Myxococcus guangdongensis: one gene and its partner. The main gene of each other region encodes a partner of the protein of the gene in region 2 in a complex. Links are inferred from orthologs where the notes say so. Each region holds a gene or a part of one and is shown on either strand. Other genes may lie near its edges.

Region 1 (5,365 bases), on a different replicon or contig from region 2:
GTCCAGCCCCAGCGCCGTGAAGCGGCCCTTGAAGACGGTGCCCAGGGGGCCCGTGCCGATGGGGTCGAACTTCTGGTAGCGCAAATCCAGCTCCGTGCCCTTCGGGGCGACGGGCGCGGCGGCGACGGGAGAAGTGGCGGCGGGAGGGGGCATGGAAGGGGCGGCGGCGGACGACGACGGGGGAGCGAGGGGCAGCGGCGCGGTGGGAGCCAGACCGATGGAGGTCTCCCGGCGGGGCTCGGGCACCGCGGGGGTGACGAGCGCCACGGGCGCCGGCGGCGTGAAGGGCGCCGGGACGGGCACCGGCACCTGCGACGTGTTGGGCGGCGGCGTCAAATCCAGCGCGGGCATGGCCGAGCGCGCGGCGCGCATCGGGGGCATGGGCGGCGGCGACGGGGGCGGCGCAATCTGCGTGGCCGCGGTGGGCACCACCTCCGCCTCGTCCAGGAGCAGCTCCGGCGGGGGCGGGGGCAGAATCAGGGACTCCTCGGTGCCCTGGGCCACGGGGGGCTCGTCCTCGGCGGAGGCCAGCTGGTCGGCGAAGAACTCGCCCACCTCCACGGAGAACTTGTCCGAAAGCTCCCCGCCCGCCACGCGCTCGCCCTGCTCGGTGAGCTTGAGCTGGGCCTCGCGGTCCATGGCGATGTAGTGGAACTTGCGCAGGAAGAAGAAGTAGTTGTCGAAATCGAGCGAGACGGACGGCTCCAGCGCGGCCTTCACATCGGCCAGCTTGTTGGAGCGTCCGTGTTGGCCGTTCTCCCTCAGGTTTCGGAGGATGAACAGCGCCTCGCCACTGACGGCGTCGCGGTTGATGGCGGCCTTCGGCATGGGTGGGCGACTCTACGACGTCCGCCCGCCATCGCTCAACGTGGGACTGCCAGAACCCGGGGGTTCTCAGCGGATGCGAAGCAGCTGCTTCACCGTCTCCAGGACCTCGACGAACTTCACCGGCTTGCGCAGGTAGATGTCCACGCCCAGCTGCAGCGCGCGGTCCTGGGCCTCCTTGCCGCCGGCGGAGATGGCGATGACGGGGATGCCCTTGAGGACCTCATCCTCGCGGATGCGCTCCACGAGCGCGAAGCCGTCCATCACCGGCATGTAGAGGTCCGTCATCACCAGGCTGAAGCGGCCCTCGCGCAGCATGCCCAGCGCGTGGTGCCCGTCCGGGGCGAAGTGGACCTCCAGGGGCACCTTCCCGTGCAGCTCCCCGGACGCCAGCTTCTTCAGGACGTAGCTGTACATCTCGATGATGTGCGGGTTGTCCTCGACGATGAGCACACGGTACCCCTCGTGCTCGGCGTGGGGCGCGTGGCTGTTGGGTCCTGCCGCACTCAAGATGTCACCCAGTCTGCGCCTGTCCTCCGCGCGCTCGACGCGGACCCCGACTCCTCCGGGCTGATCGACGCCCGCGGGCCTCATCCAGGCCACGATGCCGGTGACTTCTACCGGATCCAGCAGTCCCGGGAAAGAAAGTGCGAGGCGCACGTCCTCCCCCAGCGTGAAGGCCTGGTCGGTCTGCACGAAGAGCCCCGAATGGGACAGGTTCTCCGTGACGTCACGCGCCTGGCGTCCGTCCGCGTACTCCACCTTCAGCACGGCCGGGATCCGGGGGTGCTGGCGCTTGTTCTCTGGGCCCGGGGTCATAACAAGGGGTTGAAATCGCTCGGCAATTTGCTGATGGCGGCCCAGTGTACCGTCGAGGGTTTATGTTGACAACGCGGCCTTTGGAGCAATACGTAGCCCCCCGCCATGGCGGAGCCCCTGTTCACTCCTGAAGAGCAGAAGAAGTTCGACGCGGGTATCGCGGAGATCATCTCCCACTACCCCCCTGAGCGCAAAAGCGCGGGCATGCTCCCGGCGCTGCGCGTGCTCCAGGAGATCAAGGGCTGGCTACCGCCCGAGGGCCTGCGGCTGGTGGCCAGGCACCTGGAAGTCACGCCGGAGCGCGCCTACGAGGTCGCCAGCTTCTACGTGATGTACCACCTGAAGAAGCCGGGCAAGTACGTCATCGACGTCTGCACGAACCTGTCCTGCTCGCTCTGGGGCGCGGAGAAGATGCTCGCCTACCTGGAGGAGAAGCTCGGCCTCAAGGCAGGTGAAGCCAACGAGAAGTTCACCTTGCGCGAGACCGAGTGCCTGGCCTCCTGCGGCACGGCGCCGTGCCTGCAGATCAACGAGGATCATCACGAGAGCCTCACCCGCGCGAAGCTGGACGCCATCCTGGCCAAGCTGAGCTGAAGCGCCACCCTTTCACGCAGGCAGGACGTCATCACATGGCCTCTACGGCAAAGGGCATCGACCCGATCATCTCCGCGGCCTGGGGCAAGCCCCAGTCCTGGACGCTGGACAGCTACAAGAAGCGCGGTGGCTACGAGGGTCTGAAGAAGGCGCTGGAGATGCAGCCGGCCGCCATCATCGACGAGGTGAAGAAGTCCAACCTCCGCGGCCGCGGCGGCGCCGGCTTCCCCACGGGCCTGAAGTGGAGCTTCGTCCCCAAGGACAGCCCCAAGCCCAAGTACCTCGCGGTCAACGGCGACGAGTCCGAGCCGGGCACCTTCAAGGACCGCTACATCCTCGAGGATGACCCGCACATGATGCTGGAGGGCATCGCCATCGCGTCGTACGCGCTGGGCGTGCACACCTGCTACGTGTACCTGCGCGGCGAGTTCAAGTTCCCCGCCGAGCGCTGCCAGGCCGCCATCGACGAGGCGTACAAGGCGGGCATCTTCGGCAAGAAGCTGATGGGCAAGGACTTCGAGCTCAACTGCTACCTGGTCCGCGGCGCCGGCGCGTACATCTGCGGCGAGGAGACCGCCCTGCTGGAGAGCCTGGAGGGCAAGAAGGGCTGGCCGCGCCTGAAGCCCCCCTTCCCCGCCGTCGTCGGCCTGTTCGGCAGCCCCACGGTGGTGAACAACGTGGAGACGCTCGCCAGCGTGCCCCACGTCTTCACGGGCGGCTCGGACTGGTACGCGAAGCTGGGCACGGACAAGTCGGGCGGCACGCGCCTGGTCTGCCTGTCCGGCACGGTGAACCGCCCGGGCGTCTACGAAGTGTCGATGTTCACCACGCTCGCGGAGCTCATCTACGACGACAAGTACGGCCGGGGCATGCCGGCGGGTCGCAAGGTGAAGGCCGTGATTCCCGGCGGGTCCTCGGCGCCGGTGCTGGGCGCGGACGAGCTGGACGTGGCCATGGAGTTCGAGGCCCTCAAGGTCAAGCAGACCATGGCGGGCTCCGGCGGCGTCATCGTCATGGACGACTCCACCTGCATGGTGCGCAGCCTGTGGCGCGTGGCGCGCTTCTACGCGGAGGAGTCCTGCGGCCAGTGCACGCCGTGCCGCGAGGGCACGCCGTGGCAGACGCGGCTCTTGCGAAAGATTGAAGAGGGACGCGGCGACCCGGGCGACGTGGAGATGCTCTCCAACGTGGCGTCCTCGATTGCCCCCTACCCGCCCATCGGCCTGGGCAACACCATCTGCGCGCTGGGTGACGCGGCGGCGCTGCCCACGCACTCGTTCCTGATGCGGTTCAAGGACGAGTTCGAGGCCCACATCCGCGAGAAGCGCTGCCCGTTCGGCGACAAGCCCTGGGGTTCGTTCGGAGACTGGTCTTGAACATCGAGCTCATCCTCTTCGGGGCGTTCGCGCTCCTGACGCTGCTGTCGGCCGGGATGGTCATCTTCGCGCGGAGCCCCATCAACTCCGCCATGGCCCTGGTCTCCACGTTCTTCTTCCTGGCCGGGCTGTACGTCCTGCTCTGGGCGCACACGGTGGCGGTGCTCCAGGTGCTCGTCTACGCGGGCGCCATCATGGTGCTCTTCCTGTTCGTCATCATGCTGCTCAACCTGAGCGAGTCGCCCTCGCGTGGAAAGCCCACGCTGGCGCGAATCCTGGGCGGCGCGGCGACGGTGGGCCTGTTGGTGGTGCTGGGCATCGCGCTCAGCAAGCTGCCCGCGGGGCCTCCCCCGTCCATGGGCATCGAGGCGCAGGCGACCTTCGGCACCATGGCGACGCTGGGTCAGGTCATCTTCACCCAGTGGCTGCTTCCCTTCGAGGCGGTGAGCCTGCTGCTGCTGGTGGCCATCGTGGGCGCGGTGGTCGTGGCCAAGTCGCGAATCTGATCGCAGCCGACTCCCTCAAACTTTCTGTGCTAGATGGCGGCGCAGGTCGTCCGCCCGCGAGGCCCCGAACCGGCCATGGTCCCCATCTCCTACTACCTCCTGCTTGCCGCCGCCCTGTTCTGCATGGGCATGTTCGGCGTGCTGGTGCGCCGCAACGCACTGGTCGTCTTCATGTGCGTGGAGCTGATGCTCAACGCGGCGAACCTGACGTTCCTGGCCTTCGCCCGCATGCACGGCGACAGCATCGGGCACGTCTCCGCCTTCTTCGTCATCGCGGTGGCCGCGGCGGAAGCGGCCATCGGACTGGCCATCGTCATCGCCGTCTTCCGGAGCCGAGGCAGCATCCTGGTGGAAGACATCCGGACCATGAAGCACTGACGGACACGCCAGGAGCCCACTCATGAGCACCTTCTCGGAATTCCTCCAGGTCGCGCCGGTCGCGCCAGAAGTGATGGCGCCCTCGCTCTGGCTCATCATCGCGCTGCCCCTCTTGGGCGCGTTCATCTGCGGCGTGTTCGGCAAGATGCTGGGCCGCGCCAACGTGCACCTGGTCGCGTGCTCCGCCGTCGCGGGCGCCTTCGTGTTGAGCGTGCTGGCCTTCTGGGCCACCAGCTCCATGGACCTGGAGAGCCGCCGGCTCCTGTCCTTCATCGTGAACCCGTTCGGCAACGAGCGGGACTACGTGCGCTACGCCATCGCGCACGACTACGGCACCTGGTTCTCGGTGGGCGACTTCCGGGTGAACTTCGGGCTGATGGTGGACCACCTGTCCGGCATCCTCCTGCTGGTCATCACCGGCGTGGGCTTCCTCATCCACCTGTACTCCACCAGCTACATGGAGCACGACGAGGCCTACTGGCGCTTCTTCGCGTACCTGAACCTCTTCGTCGCGGCGATGCTGACGCTGGTGCTGGCCGACAACCTGGTCCTGCTCTTCGTGGGCTGGGAGGGCGTGGGCATGGCCAGCTACCTGCTCATCGGCTTCTGGTACACGGACCCCGCCAAGGCGTGGGCCGGCCGCAAGGCGTTCGTCACCAACCGCATCGGTGACTTCGCCTTCCTCATCGCCACGTTCCTGATGGTGCTGATGGTCGGCGCCTTCAACAAGCAGGCCGACGAGCGCGACTACACGGCCGCGGGCAGCACGAGCCAGCGCTACGCCGCCGCGCTCCAGGACAAGGGCCCCGTCACGTTCCTGGGCCTGCAGAAGTTCGCCGAGGCGATGCCCGAGGGCGGCGCCGGCAA
Region 2 (7,851 bases):
CGAGCTGGTGAAGGCGGGCCTCGCGGGGCTGGAGGTGCTGCACGCGGACCACAACCCGGCGCTGAAGCAGAAGTACCTGGCGCTGGCGAAGGAGCACGACCTGGTGCCGACGTCGGGCAGCGACTTCCACGGCGAGGCGGTGTCCGCCGACCACAAGCTGGGCAGCGCGGCCATGCCGCCGGAGCTGTTCGCGAAGCTGCGCTCGCGCGCCACGGCGTGAGCCCTCGGGCTGGGGCGACGCTCGCTCGCGCGCCTGGGCCAGCCCTGGGGACGACGTCCCACCCCACCCTGTCTCCGCACCATTGCCACGGGCCGGACGGAGTCCACCGACGGCGGTCGACGGGGAGCAGGCACATGGCGTTCATCGGCAAATCCAAGGGCAACGGCAATGGCAACGGGCACGGCAAGCAACCGGCGCGCAAGCCGAACATCCTGGTCATCTGGGGCGACGACATTGGGCTGTGGAACATCAGCGCCTACAACCAGGGGATGATGGGCTACCGCACGCCCAACATCGACCGCATCGCGCGCGAGGGCGCGATGATGACGGACTACTACGGGCAGCAGAGCTGCACCGCGGGCCGCGCCGCCTTCATCACCGGCATGAACCCGCTGCGCACGGGCCTCACCACCATCGGCATGCCGGGCGCGGACTACGGCCTCCAGGACTCGGACCCGACCATCGCGGAGCTGCTCAAGCCGCAGGGCTACGTGTGTGGCCAGTTCGGCAAGAACCACCTGGGAGACTCGAACCGCTACCTGCCCACGGTGCACGGCTTCGACGAGTTCCACGGCAACCTCTACCACCTCAACGCGGAGAACGAGCCCGAGTGCCCCGACTACCCGAAGGACCCGGCGTTCAAGGAGCGCTTCGGTCCGCGCGGCGTGCTGCACACCTGGGCCACGGACCGGGATGACCCGACGGAGGACCCTCGCTGGGGCCGCGTGGGCCGCCAGAAGATCGAGGACACGGGCCCGCTCACCAAGAAGCGCATGGAGACGGTGGACGAGGAGTTCCTCAAGTCCTCGCTGTCCTTCATGGAGCGCGCGGCGAAGGACAACAAGCCGTTCTTCCTCTGGCACAACACGACGCGCACCCACGTGTGGACGTTCCTCCAGGAGAAGTACCGCAACAAGACGGGCAAGGGGCTCTACGCGGACGCGATGACGGAGCTGGACGACCACGTGGGCGTGCTGCTCGCGAAGCTGGAGGAACTGGGCATCGCGGACAACACCATCGTCGTGTTCTCCACCGACAACGGCGTGCAGAAGATGGGCTGGCCGGACGGCGGCAACGCGCCCTTCCGGGGTGAGAAGGGCTCCACGTGGGAGGGCGGCGTGCGCGTGCCCTGCGTGGTGCGTTGGCCGGGCGTCATCGAGCCGGGCACCGTCATCAACGACATCTTCGCCCACGAGGACTGGATGCCCACCCTCGTCGCGGCGGCGGGCGGCCCCGAGGACCTGGTGGAGAAGTGCAAGGCGGGACACACCGTGGGCAAGAAGAAGTTCCGCGTCCACCTGGACGGGTATGACCAGCGCGGGCTGCTCGCGGGCAAGGAGCCGGGTCGGCGGCACGAGTTCATCTACGTGCTCGACAGCGGCAACATCGCGGCGGTGCGCTACGACGACTGGAAGGTCATCTTCGCCTACCAGGACGGCCGGGGCCCGGACATGTGGTTCAGCGGCAAGCGCTTCAATCCGGCGTGGCCCTACCTCATCAACCTGCGCTCGGACCCGTTCGAGGAGGGGCTCTTCTCCGGCATGTACACGAGCTGGTACGGCGAGCGCATGTTCCTCTTCGTCCCGGCCCAGGGCCTGGTGAAGAAGTTCGCCGAGAGCCTCATCGACTACATCCCGAGCCAGGCCCCGGGCAGCCTCACCATCGGCAACTTGAAGGACCGGGTGAAGGAGAAGATCAAGGAGACCCAGCGCGACGACCGTTCCGAGGTCGGCGACCAGGTGATGTCGCTCGCCAACGAAGTGGAGCAGGCGCTGCATCGCTTCCAGCAGAGCCACGTCTGAGCGGACGCTCGACCTGAGGGCCCGTGGAGCCACCGTGCTTCACGGGCCCTCGCGTCGTCCTCGCTCGCGATTTCCGACAGGCCCGGAGTTCGACGGTGCCGGCATGCGCTGGCACGATGCGCCGATGGCGAAACGACCCGAGCGAGACATCGAGAAGACGTACCCGCGAGCGCAGTTCGTCGCGAAGCTGCGCCGGCTGGCGGACGCGCTGGAGAAGGGCAAGGCGTTCAGCATCCAGGTGGCCGGCGAGCGGCTGCACGTGCCCGCCGACGCGTACTTCAGCGTCGAGCACGAGCGCGAGGGTGCGGTGGACGAGCTGGAGCTCCAGGTCCGCTGGAAGCGCGAGTAGCCCTCAGCTGCGCGTCGTCTTGAAGCGGGTGGTGACGGTGGTGAGCCCCTCCGCCACCGCCTGCAGGTCCTGCGCGATGCGGGTGGTGCGCCCGGTGGCGTCCACGCCCTGCTTCACCAGCTCCGCCACGTTGCGCGCGCCCTGCACGGCCTGCTCGCTCGACTGACGCTGCTGCCGCGTCGCAATCGTAATCTGGCGCGCGGCCTCGCTCGTCCCACGCGCCAGCTCCACGATGCGCTGGAACACCGAGGACGCCTGCTCCGCGACCTCGACGCCGCGATCACTCGTCGCCATGCCCACCCGGGCCTTCGACGCGGCCTCTTCACCCGAGTCCTGCACCTTCTCGACGATGCGGCCGATGTCGCGCGCGGACACAGACACGTTCTCCGCCAGCTTGCGCATCTCCGCGGCCACCAGCGAGAAGCCCCGACCCACCTCGCCCGCCTTGGTGCCCTCCAGCGCGGCGTTGAGCGCGAGCAGGTCCGAGCGCTCCGCCACCTGATTGATGACGTGGGCGATCTTCGACACCTGCTGCAGGTCCTGGTTGAGGCCGACGATGGCGTCCGCCACGCCCTTGGACTCGGTGCGGATGTCGTTGATGCCCGCCACCACCTGCGCGACCACGGCCATCGCCTCAGCCACCGCCTCGTGGGTGCGCCGGGCGCTCGACTCCACCACCTCCGTGGAGGAGGAGATCTGCTCGGCCGTGCGGCTCAGCTCCTCGAACGTCGCGGCGATCTGCTGCGCATAGGCCGCCTGCTGGCTGATGACGTGCTCCTGGTCCGCGGACGCGCCCAACAACCCCCGCGATGCGCCGGAGAGCTGCTCGGTGCGCGACACCAGCTCCAGCACCGTGATGCGCAGCGTGCCGAGCATCTTGTTGAAGGACTCCGCCATCAGCCGGACCTCGCCCGTCGCGGGCACGTCCAGCTCCATGCGCGACACGTCGCCGCGCGCCACGTCCCGCACCACCTCCGTCACCTGCGACACCGGGTCGACGATGGTCCGACTGATGAGCACCGCCAAGAGGAGCCCCAGGCCCAGCGCGCCCACCAGCCCCACCACCACCGAGCCCTTGAGGTCCGTGACGGACGCCGCCGCCTCGTCCAGGCCCAGGCCCACGACATAGGTCCGCTCGCCGCTCGCGCAGCGCAGCGACACCTCGCGCAGGCCGATGAGCGACGTGACACAACCCTCGCGCACCCGGACCGTCGGGCCGCGCGCGTGCTCCGGCAGACGTGCCAGCGACTCGTACACGGGGCGACCGTCCGGGCCGAGCAGCCCCTGGTAGCTCACCGTGAAGCCCGCGTCGCCGTTGGCGTCACGCGCCTCCACCCGCGCGAGCACGGTCTCCAGCCGCGCCTGGGCCTCCTGCGAGCCATCCCACTGGAGCACCGCCGGATGCTGCGCCACCAGCGAGCCCAGCACCCGGGCGCGCTTCTGGAGCAAGTCGACCGACACCTCATGCTGTCGGGCGGAGAAGTTCCAGATGCACAGGCCCATCACCGTGAGGCAAGGCACCAGCACCGCGATGGCCACCTGCATCCGCAAGCCGAGCCGGCCCCACATGCCCTCTTCCTCTCCCCAAGTGCAGCGCTGATCGCCCGCCAGCGCGGGCCGCACGACGGTAGGCGTCCGTCCCCGGGAGCGTCAAACACGCCCCCGCCCAGGGACACCCGAGGAGACATCCGCCAGCCCCCTGCCTGGCCCGGCCGGGACAAGCCGCGCTTTTCGTCGTCATCTCAAGGGGTTGCGGCGCCGAGCAGGGGACTTTCCCTTTGACATGCGTCAGCCGGTGTCATTAGGTTCCGCGCGCGATGACTCCCTCTCCCCTCTCGCCCTATCTGCCCCTGGCGGTGGTGCTGCTGCTTGCCGGCATCATGGGCGTCGCGATTCCTTTCATCACGGCGCGGCTGGGCCCCAAGCGCCCGAGCGCCATCAAGTCGACCGCCTTCGAGGCTGGCTCCGAGTCGAGCGGCCCGGCACGTCAGCGGTTCGCGGTGAAGTTCTACGTCGTCGCGCTGTTGTTCATCGTGTTCGACGTGGAAGCCGTGTTCATGTACCCCTGGGCGGTGAACTTCCAGGCGCTCGGTTGGTTCGGGTACATGGAGATGCTCGTCTTCGCGGTGACCCTCGTGGTGGGCCTCATCTACGTGTGGAAGAAGGGCGCCCTGGATTGGGAGAGCTGAACCATCATGGCTGATGCAGACATCGCTCCAGTGCTGACGACCCGCCGCGACGAGGCCATGGGCTTCTTCCAGCGGATGGTCTCCAAGGGCCTGGGTTGGGCCCGTAAGTACTCGCTGTTCACCTACCCGTACGCCACCGCCTGCTGCGGCATGGAGTACATGTCCGTGGCGGCCAGCCGTCACGACATCGCGCGCTTCGGCGCGGAGTTCCCGCGCTTCTCCCCCCGGCAGGCAGACCTGCTGATGGTGGTGGGCACCATCAACCTGAAGCAGGCGCCCATCCTCAAGCGCGTGTACGAGCAGATGACCGAGCCCAAGTGGGTCGTGTCGTTCGGCGTGTGCGCGTCCTCGGGCGGCTTCTACGACAACTACGCGGTGCTCCAGGGCATCGACCGCATCCTCCCGGTGGATGTCTACATCCCCGGTTGCCCGCCCCGCCCGGAGCAGGTGCTGGACGGTCTCATGCTGCTGCAGGACAAGATCGCCAACCAGGTCCACCGCATCGCCGACCGCGAGCAGCCCAACCCCACCGCGGCCCGGCACGACCTGCTCATCTCCATGGGCAAGTAGTCCACACGGAAGTCCACGAAGTGCTCCCGGGGCCCCGCGTGCCACCCTCTCGAAGGGCGGCGTCGGGGCCCCTGGTGTTTCCGGGCGCCGCTCACCAGCGGTGGTACGCGGGGTGGCCCTCCTTCACCGCGACGAAGGTGCCCCGGCACAGCGCCGTCACCTTGCCGCCCGCGATGAGGGTGCCTTCAATCACCGCGCGGTCGCCCTTGATTTCGACGGGCTTCGCCTCCAGCCGCACCGGCCCCGTCATCGGCGTGGGGCGCTTGAGGGTGATGGTGTAGTCGGCGGTGACGGTGCACGGCGGGGACTCCGCGCCCTGCGCCTTCATCAGGTGGTACGCCGCCGTCCAGTTGCAGTGACAGTCCAGCAGCGCGCCGATGATTCCGCCGTTGAGCACCCCGGGGAAGGCCTGGTGGTGCTCGGAGGGCGTCCACTCGGCGACGACCAGCTCACCCTCCGCGCGGCTGCGGATGCGCAGGCCCTGGGCGTTGGCCGGGCCGCAACCGAAGCAGCTGTTGTGGGGGGCGTACTGTTCCTGAAGGGACGGGGTGTCTGGGGTCGTCGACATGGCCCGCCACCTTACGCGACTCCCCTGCCCCCGTCCGTCCCTGCACCGCGTCCAGCCACGCCTCCAACGCCAGCGCGTCCAGGCCCTCACAGTCGCCCGTGCAGGCGCGCAGCATGGAGCCATCCGCGCGAGGACGGTCCACCCACCAGCGCTGCCCGTCGTAGGCGCCCCGGTCCTTCTCCAGCACCACCGCCGTGTGCGCGGTGTCGCTCAACTCCACCACGCCGTCCGGACGGATGCGGTACGCGTCGAACGCGCGCGGAGCCCCGGGCCAGTGCCCCTCATCGAAGACCTCTGGCGACACGTGCGTGAAGCCCGTCTCGGCGTACAGCGAGAGCGGCGGCACCGTCTCCCCACGAAGCAACGGCCCGAGCGACACGCCATCCGCGCCGTGCAGCGCGGGCAGGCCCGACAGCTCCAGCAGCGTGGGGCCCACGTCGACCAGGCGCACCAGCGAGCCCAGCGTGGCCGGCGCCGCGCCTCGACCTCCGGCGGGCTTCACCGCGAACAGGATGCGGTTCTCCAGCTCCGACAGCCGGGCCCCGTGCACGGGCGTGGCGCCAGCGAGGTCTGGACGGTCCTCGTGGAAGCTCTCGCCGTGGTCCGACACCAGGACGATGAGCGCGTCGTCGTAGCGGCCCGAGCGGCGCAGCGCCTCCAGCATCAGCCCCACCTGCGCGTCCGCCTGGGCAATCAGCTCGTCGTAGAGCGCCTCCGCGCCCTCGCGGCTCCAGCTCCCCTTGGCCCCCGGTGACACGGGCGCGAAGTGCATGCGCAGCCGCCGCTCCAGCGGCTCGGACGCGGACACGAAGCGCCGGTAGAACGGGTGCACCGGGTCGCCCGGGAAGTGCGCGGCGGTGGCGTGGAAGGCGAACAGCGTGGGCCCCTGCCCCGCCTCCTCGAGCAGCCGGGACGTCAGCCGCTCCGCGTAGCCCATGGGGTCGTGGATGCCCGCCAGCGCGCGGTTGTCGATGAACTCCGGCACCCACGCGGCGCCCAGCGCGTGGTCCGCGAAGACGCCCAGCGCCCGGTAGCGCAGCTTCTCCAGGAGGAAGTTCACCGCCCCGCGCGGCGGCTGCAACCGGGTGGCGAAACCAGAGTTCGGCCCCTCGGCGTGGAAGCGGGAGCAGTCCGTGGCGAACACCGTGCGCCAGCCCGCCCGCGCGAAGTTCTCCGCGAAGGTGGGTTGCAGTTGCATCCGGGACTCCGCTGTCAGCGCGTAGCGGACCCCTGTCTCATGCGGCCAGCGCGCGGTGAGCAGCGAGCGCCACGCGGGCTCCGTCTGCGCCACCGGCGTGTACGCCTGGGTGAAGAACGTGGACTCCGCCACGAAGCGGTCCACGTGCGGCGCCACCGCCCCCGAGCCTCCCTGGCTCAAGAGCCGGTCCGGCCGGAACGCGTCGATGCCGATGAGCACCACCAACGGATGCTTCTCGCCCCCCACCCAGCCGCCCGCGCGTCCCGCGACGAACAGCGCCAGGCCCCCCGCCAGCACCACGCCACCCTGCCGCGCCCGCCGCGTCCACGTGTCCTGCCACCAGAGCCACACCCCGACGTGCAGCAGCGCGACCAGCCCCGCGGCGAGCCTCGGGTGCCAGGGCTCACCGTGGTCCACCAGCCACCCCAGCACCGGCCTCACCGCCGGCAGGTCATCGAACAGCGCGGGCCGGGCGATGGCGCGGTCCCACGCGAGCACCAGGCCAAGCCCGAGCCACCCCGCCAGCGTGGCCAGGACGCCCCCCCGCCCCCAGACGCGCGCGAGCCCCCAGGCCACCGCCGCGAGGACCATGCCCGCCACGACGTAGACGGCCGCCACGCGGGCCAGGAGCCCCGGGAGCACGGGTCGCACCGCCGCCGACAGCGCCGCATAGGGGCCATCCACGGGGATGTCCACGCCCACGAGGCCGGAGCGCAAAAGCCACCAGGTCTCCCCGGCGAACAGCACAAGTCCCAGCCCCAGGCCCAGGGCGAGGCGCCAGACGAGCGGGCGGAGGGGGTGCGAGGAAGAGGACTCGACCATGCAGGGCGTGTATACCGCAATGAGAGAGGCTCGCGAGCCATGGCCCCTTTCCGGCCCGGAAGGCGCAGCGCTCGCGGATGGGGGGAGCCCTGCGTCCCAACGCGCCAGAAGGCATCGAGGACTCGGTCAACCG

The links. The genes of interacting proteins can lie anywhere in the genome.
Region 1: the proteins of LXT21_RS18865 (region 2) and LXT21_RS07000 are in contact, whole or in part, in a cryo-EM structure (PDB 7NYH), measured with the Escherichia coli proteins. The link is inferred for Myxococcus guangdongensis from one-to-one orthologs.

What each region holds. Positions count from the first base shown.
Region 1 is NZ_JAJVKW010000002.1:518,402-523,766, forward strand. The notes cover bases 2,366-5,365. They hold LXT21_RS07000 (NADH-quinone oxidoreductase subunit J family protein), read left to right. Parts: upstream 2,366-3,610; coding sequence 3,611-4,120; downstream 4,121-5,365. Other genes in these bases: nuoF (NADH-quinone oxidoreductase subunit NuoF), read left to right, coding at 2,366-3,614; nuoK (NADH-quinone oxidoreductase subunit NuoK), read left to right, coding at 4,196-4,498; nuoL (NADH-quinone oxidoreductase subunit L), read left to right, coding at 4,521-5,365. Outside these bases: LXT21_RS06980 (serine/threonine-protein kinase), read right to left, coding at 1-828; LXT21_RS06985 (TIGR02266 family protein), read right to left, coding at 895-1,644; LXT21_RS06990 (NADH-quinone oxidoreductase subunit NuoE family protein), read left to right, coding at 1,750-2,238; more of nuoF, read left to right, coding at 2,274-2,365. UniProt on the Escherichia coli protein: NDH-1 shuttles electrons from NADH, via FMN and iron-sulfur (Fe-S) centers, to quinones in the respiratory chain. The immediate electron acceptor for the enzyme in this species is believed to be ubiquinone.
Region 2 is NZ_JAJVKW010000005.1:554,907-562,757, reverse strand. What follows is about bases 2,894-5,874. They hold LXT21_RS18865 (NADH-quinone oxidoreductase subunit A), read left to right. Parts: upstream 2,894-4,188; coding sequence 4,189-4,560; downstream 4,561-5,874. Other genes in these bases: LXT21_RS18850 (sulfatase-like hydrolase/transferase), read right to left, coding at 5,580-5,874; LXT21_RS18855 (PaaI family thioesterase), read right to left, coding at 5,222-5,698; LXT21_RS18860 (NADH-quinone oxidoreductase subunit B), read left to right, coding at 4,567-5,130; LXT21_RS18870 (methyl-accepting chemotaxis protein), read right to left, coding at 2,894-3,940. In the rest of the region: LXT21_RS18885 (PHP domain-containing protein), read left to right, coding at 1-220; LXT21_RS18880 (arylsulfatase), read left to right, coding at 355-2,022; LXT21_RS18875 (amphi-Trp domain-containing protein), read left to right, coding at 2,147-2,371; more of LXT21_RS18870, read right to left, coding at 2,375-2,893; more of LXT21_RS18850, read right to left, coding at 5,875-7,718; LXT21_RS18845 (adenylate/guanylate cyclase domain-containing protein), read left to right, coding at 7,796-7,851. UniProt on the Escherichia coli protein: NDH-1 shuttles electrons from NADH, via FMN and iron-sulfur (Fe-S) centers, to quinones in the respiratory chain. The immediate electron acceptor for the enzyme in this species is believed to be ubiquinone.